2 regions of the Paenibacillus sp. lzh-N1 genome follow, and region 2 is predicted to be linked to the other one. Evidence: riboswitches for the same ligand, from Rfam matches in the RefSeq annotation. Region 2 holds a riboswitch; the other holds the start of a gene.

Region 1 (3,422 bases), 2.8 Mb from region 2:
AGCAGCAGCGAGTTCCTCATAGGAATCAGCTGCTGCTTTTGATGACCAAGTTTGAAAAATCGGAATAAACACCCAGCTTGGTAGTTTTGGTTTACTCTCTTCTTTTCAAACCCAGTCCTTCTTGCGGAAAATACAGAACATACTGACACCTAGTGCCACCATAATCCCAATGACGACAAAATAACCATAACGTGTATGAAGCTCAGGCATATTATCAAAGTTCATCCCATATATTCCGGTAATGACCGTCAACGGCATAAATACGGTTGTAATGGCGGTAAACACACGCATGATTTCATTAGCACGGTTGGCGATACTTGACTGATAAGCTTCTCTAAGGTTCCCCATCAAGTCGCGATAAGTTTCGAAAGTCTCCGAAATTTTCACAGCATTTTCATAAATGTCGCTAAAATATTTTTGTAGTTGATCGTCGATAAGTCGCAAATCCCGTTTGTTCAGGGTATTGATGACTTCCTTTTGCGGGCCGAGCACTTTTTTTAGCCATAAAATCTCACTGCGCAAGCCGATGATTTCGTTCAAGTGCGACTTTTTCGTATGCATTAGAATGTCTTCTTCCAGCTTTTCAATACGAACCTCAATCCGGTCACCAACCAGAAAATAGTTGTCAACGATCAAGTCGACCAACAGATACATAAAACGGTCAGGCTGGCTGACTTCCTGCTCCCACAGCATAGGCTTGAGAGTACGAAGCTCATTGATTTTCTGCTTGGTCACCGTAATGATAAAATGGCGGCCGAGAAAAATGTTCAAAGCACGCAAAAATATTTCTTCATCATCAAAACGAATACTATTTACAACGATAAAATAATGGCTTTCATAAATTTCAATCTTTGGACGCTGTTCTTCTTCACTTAAACAGTCCTCTACTGCAAGATCATGCATAGAAAATAAGGGCTGGAGCACTGTCAGATCCTCGACATCGGCATCAATCCAATAAAAGCCTTCTGCCGGTGCAGTGAGCGCCATTTCAATTTCTTCGACAGGGGTAAAAACCCCGTTGTTAACCAAACGGATTTTCATATATGTCACTCCTTATGCTCCGTCGTAACGGAAATACGTTTACCTTAAGCATAAGGAATGGACTCAGTTAGCCAGTTAGCCGGTTCGGGTAAGCGTGCATACCATCAAAAGCAGAAGGCTTTTGGAGCATACGGAGCCTGGCGTCCCGTCTTTCGGCAAGCTGAAGTCATTCCTATGCTGTTGTTCAGGGATCGCCGCCTATTCGGACTCGGGTCGCCTTCCATTCCGGATTCACCTCACAAATGTTCTTTTTTTAGGTTGCCACAGTATCGCAGAAAACACTCTAATCTACACTGCTGCACCATATTTTTGCCTATTAGCACTTGTATAGTATAACGCTCGGCCTACGGCCTTTCAAGCGCAAAATCATGGGCAAAATCAACAGCAGTCATATGAGCTTCTGCGACAGGGAGGATATGATTTAACCTATGGAAAAGGTAGACAAAATGTGAATGCAGGGCACAAATTTACAAGTCCATCTTGACGAAGCCCAGCCGATGCATTAAAGTGAACAACAAGAACTTTGTGAACCCAAAATGAATATAGCGAAATCTTATCAAGAGCAGGTGGAGGGACTAGCCCGATGATACCCGGCAACCGGCGATTTTTATCGCACGGTGCTAATTCTTGCAGGACTCGCGCTTTGTACAAAAAAGCGTAGCCCTGACAGATGAGAGAGGCGCATATGGATACAAATATGACCTTTCTCTAACTGAGAAAGGTCTTTTTATTATATGCTGGCATCTCTACCAGACGATTTTCGCACAACTTACCGATCAAGGAGTGAGTTTACATGCCGATTAAAATCCCAGACACGCTGCCTGCCAAGGAAGTGCTGGAGGGCGAAAATATTTTCGTAATGGATGAAAGCTTGGCTTATCATCAGGATATTCGTCCGTTGCGTATCGCCATTTTGAATTTAATGCCTACCAAGGAAACGACGGAAACCCAACTGTTACGCTTGGTCGGCAATACGCCGTTGCAAGTGGACGTTACGCTGGTGCATATGAAGTCTCATGTATCCAAAAATACATCGCAAGAATATTTGAACATGTTCTATAAAACGTTTGATGAGATCAAGAACAGTCGTTTTGACGGCATGGTCATTACAGGAGCACCGGTTGAACAGCTTGAGTTTGAGGATGTGAACTACTGGGAGGAGATCCGGCAAATCTTTGAATGGACGAAAACGAATGTAACTTCGACCATGCATATCTGTTGGGCCTCACAGGCAGGCTTATACCATCATTTCGATGTCCCTAAATACGGGCTCGACACCAAATGCTTTGGCGTATTTCCACACACCGTGATTAAACCTAAAGTGAAATTGCTACGCGGCTTTGATGAACTGTTTTATGCTCCTCACTCCAGACATACAGAAGTTCGGCGGGAAGATATTGATCATATTGCCGAATTAGAAGTCTTATCCGAATCCGAGGAAGCTGGAGTATACCTGGTAGCCACACTTGACGGTAAACAAATTTTTGTAACAGGGCATTCTGAATATGACCCGCTTTCACTTAAATGGGAATACGACCGCGATGTGGCCAAAGGACTGGATATTGACGTCCCCAAAAATTATTTTCCTAACGATGATCCTGAACGCATACCACCCTCTATCTGGCGAGCTCATGCTAATTTATTGTTTTCAAATTGGCTTAACTATTATGTATACCAAGAAACACCTTATGATATCGGACCTCAGATTTAAAAAGGGGCTTGTCGTTTACCCTTATACAGTAACACCTTGCAGTAGCGCAGCAGTATAGTCTTGGACATCCATTTTTGCAGCATATGTTATAGCACCTACTATGGAAGTGAACAGGAGGATTCATATGAGTGAGAAACAGTGGAAAATCGAAAGCAGATTGGCACAAATTGGTTCAATTGAGGAGCCAGTAACTGGGGCTGTTAATTACCCGATTTACCAATCTACGGCGTTCCGCCATCCCCGTCTGGGCCAAAGCACTGGGTTTGATTACATTCGGACGATTAATCCCACGCGAAAGGTACTGGAAGAGGCTGCTGCTGCACTTGAATCTGGTGATGCAGGCTTTGCTTGCAGCTCAGGTATGGCAGCGCTGCAAACTGTATTTGCATTGTTTGGACAGGGAGACCACCTCATTGTATCGCTGGATCTTTATGGCGGGACCTATCGTTTGCTAGAGCGTATTTTATCCAAATTTGGTGTGACCGCAAGCTATGTGGATACAAACGATCTTGAAGCACTCCAACAGTCATGTCGACCGAATACCAAAGCTGTATTCATAGAAACGCCTACAAACCCGTTAATGATGATAACTGATATTCAAGCGGTGGCTTCATGGGCATCACAACATGAGTTGCTTACTATTGTAGATAATACGCTGCTAACACCATAT
Region 2 (3,422 bases):
GATTTATCCGACTTTAACCTGTTGCTCGAAACCATTTTGGAACGATTTAATCCAGCCAGAGATTTGTTTATTTTCAACCATACGTCTCACGATACACTCGATTACACGGGCCGTAAGCTGAATCATGGCAGTAAGGCGATTTTGATGGGAGTAGGCGAGCCTGTGCGTGAATTGCCTCGCGTTTATGAAGGGGGCGATCTGCCGGGAATTCGTGACATCGAACCCTATTGTGGAGGATGCCTCGTTGTATCCGGCTCGTCCTTTGAGCAGGAGCCTGAACTCGCTGCGCGTGTATTGGAGCGATTAGCTGCGGGTGAGCAAGAGTGGCCACTTGTCTTTATCGTGGACGATGCCAAAGAAGTTGTTCGCTCCCAAGCTTCGTTCCTGTGGACGGTATTCACACGCTTTAACCCGGCTACAGATATGTACGCTGACAGCGAAGTGCGTTTACATCACCTGAACTATAAGCTGCCGATTGTGGTGGATGCACGTATGAAGCCGGGCTACCCTGATGAGGTCCTGCCGCGTGAGGATATTGTTAAGCTTGTAGATCAACGGTGGACCAGTTATTTCGCTTGACGCCTTAAAGCATCTTAACAGCCGGATTTTACAGATATGAAGGAGGCGTGAAGCATGATACGCAAGCTGTTGGGCGAGCCCCCGCGTGTAAATAATGGTTTCCTGCTGGATGCCATGAATAGCATGTCAGACATGTTACATTTGCTGGAACGACAAATCCAGGTCAGTGGTGATCCGACTCATGACTTTCGGAAGGCGGATATTTTGACGCGTGGTCTAATGTCGTCATTGGATGAACTGGAGCAGAGCCATCATGCTGCCGCCTTTTTTCGTATGAAAGTAAAAGCCGGATACGCTGAAGATATGAGCAAGGATGAAAAATCCGATTATGCCTTGTACGTATTCTTTTATAAGGATGGGTTTGTGCGGGTATTCTCTATTTTGGATAAGTTGGGTAACTGGATGAATGACCTATATGATTTAAAAACAGGGCAGTATAAGGCGCATTATTCGTATTTTACTGTGTTGCGACAGCTGAAGTATCTCAAAATGCATCCTATATTGACTGATAATTTAATTGATATCAAGGACACATATAACGATGCCATCAATCGCCTGCGTAAGCGGCGAAATACGGAGATACACTATATGAACACGGAAATGCAGGATGATCTCTGGCAACGTCACCGTGCTTTGTATGGCAAAATCCAACTGGAGGACCTCGATCACCATCTGGAAGATTTGCAGCAGGGCTTGGAAATGGTATGCCGGTCGCTATCAAACGCATTTTCTTATACTGCGAAACAATGGGAGAACCGGGCAGTGCGCCCATAATTATGACAGAAAATATCCTTTGACAAAGCAATGTAAACTATCTATACTGAAACCTAGTTTCAGAAAAATGCTTGAATTATTTTTTTATATAAACTAAACGGACAGCTAAAGCTGGAGTTTAACATATTTTCTTATCCAGAGAGGTGGAGGGACTGGCCCGATGAAGCCCGGCAACCCGTTCTTTCCCGGTGTAATGCACCGGGAGGGAACATATGGTGCTAATTCCTACAAAACCGCTAGAGTTATAGCGATTTTGGCAGATGAGAAAAGGTTCGCAAGGTGGGGCCCTTTTCATTCTGTGAAAGGGGCTCTTTTTTGTATAAATAAATAGCGATTTTATACAATCCTGAGAGATGACAACTGGTTAAAAGGGTAAGGAAGAAGTGAAGGGGGTCGCAGCACGTTGATAGAGCTTAAGCAATTAACCAAGCATTATGGTAAAGGCAACCGACGCGTTAATGCGTTGTCCGGGTTGAATCTTTCTATAAAGCGTGGAGAAATATTCGGGGTGATTGGTCATTCCGGGGCGGGCAAAAGTACGTTGATCCGCTGTATTAATTTATTGGAGCGCCCTACTTCAGGCGAAGTATGGGTAGATGGGGTTAATCTTGTCACTGTGAGTCAATCCCAGTTACAGAAGCAACGTCGAAAAATCGGAATGATTTTTCAACATTTTAATTTGTTGTCTTCAGCGACAGTGTATGACAACATTGCATTTCCATTGCGTCTGGTAAATACCCCTAAGCAGGAGATGGACAAGAAAGTTCGCGAGCTGCTGGAACTAGTGGGGCTCAAAGAACACAGTGGAAAATATCCGTCACAGCTCTCGGGTGGACAGAAGCAGCGGGTAGGAATTGCACGGGCACTGGCTAGTGATCCGCATGTGTTGCTGTGTGACGAAGCGACGTCTGCGCTTGATCCGCAGACGACAGGGTCTATCCTGAAATTGCTGTTGGATATTAATCAACGTTTTAATTTGACCATCGTATTGATTACTCATGAGATGCATGTCATTCAAAGCATTTGTGATCGAGTTGGCGTCATTCATCAGGGCGATATCGTGGAGCAAGGTCCGGTGGCGGAAGTGTTTTTGAAGCCACAGCATCAGGTAACTAAGGACTTTATCCAGCGGGAGGCAGAACATCCCGAGGAGTTACAAGCAGCGATTGCAGCTGCAGGTAGCGGGGAATCGGCACAGGTGGTACGTATCTCCTTCTTGGGCAGTAAAACTTATGATGCGATTCTGTCGCGTACGGCTCGAAGTACGGGTGTTGATTTTGCAATCTTGCAGGGAACCATCTCTACGATTAAAAATGTACCGTATGGACAGCTGATCGTTCGTTTTGAAGGAAACCATTCAGATATAGAGCATACGCTGCGCGAAGTATCTGGACAAGGACTTGATGTGGAGGTGATTGACAATGAGCGAACTTGATTTTTCGCAAGTGAGTTGGGAAGAGCTGGGGAATTCTACTCTGGAAACCCTTCAGATGCTCGGGGCATCTGCATTGTTCACCCTCGTTATTGGTTTGCCGCTCGGTATATTGTTGTTTCTGGCGAGCCGCTCCTCGTTGACTCTGATGAAGGTGATATACATTGTATTATCCTTCATCGTTAATATTTTGCGTTCCGTACCATTTATCATTTTGATCGTTGCACTTATTCCTTTTACACGATCGTTGGTAGGTACCTCGACCGGAGTGCTGGGAACCATTCCGCCATTGGTTATCGGGGCTGCCCCTTTCTTTGCACGTCTTGTCGAAACGTCTCTGCGTGAAGTGGACAAAGGTGTCATTGAGGCTGCACAAGCGATGGGAGCCTCGACAGGACAAATTATCCGGCGTGTGCTGTTGCGTGAGGCACTTCCGGGCCTGCTTGCCGCATTAACCATTACCGTCGTTACACTCGTATCGTACACGGCAATGTCCGGTATGATCGGGGGCGGTGGGCTGGGTACGCTGGCAATCAACTACGGCTATTATCGTTACGAAACGGCAGTAATGATCGTTGCAGTCGTACTGATGGTCGTATTGGTACAATTGCTGCAAATGGCAGGAGATCGCCTTGTG

The links. A riboswitch is a leader RNA that binds a small molecule or an ion and turns the genes downstream of it on or off. The one in region 2 is predicted to bind S-adenosylmethionine.
Region 1: linked by a shared signal. The riboswitch ahead of metA (homoserine O-acetyltransferase MetA) and the one ahead of C0638_RS12950 (methionine ABC transporter ATP-binding protein) in region 2 are both predicted to bind S-adenosylmethionine.

What each region holds. Positions count from the first base shown of each region.
Region 1 is NZ_CP025696.1:86,526-89,947, reverse strand. Features, by position in the region: gene corA (magnesium/cobalt transporter CorA) at 106-1,041, opposite strand; SAM riboswitch class I at 1,592-1,718, shown strand; gene metA (homoserine O-acetyltransferase MetA) at 1,835-2,752, shown strand; gene C0638_RS00420 (PLP-dependent transferase) at 2,877-3,422, shown strand, end outside.
Region 2 is NZ_CP025696.1:2,851,075-2,854,496, forward strand. Features, by position in the region: gene C0638_RS12940 (UbiD family decarboxylase) at 1-579, shown strand, start outside; gene C0638_RS12945 (Cthe_2314 family HEPN domain-containing protein) at 634-1,353, shown strand; SAM riboswitch class I at 1,482-1,620, shown strand; gene C0638_RS12950 (methionine ABC transporter ATP-binding protein) at 1,757-2,788, shown strand; gene C0638_RS12955 (methionine ABC transporter permease) at 2,775-3,422, shown strand, end outside.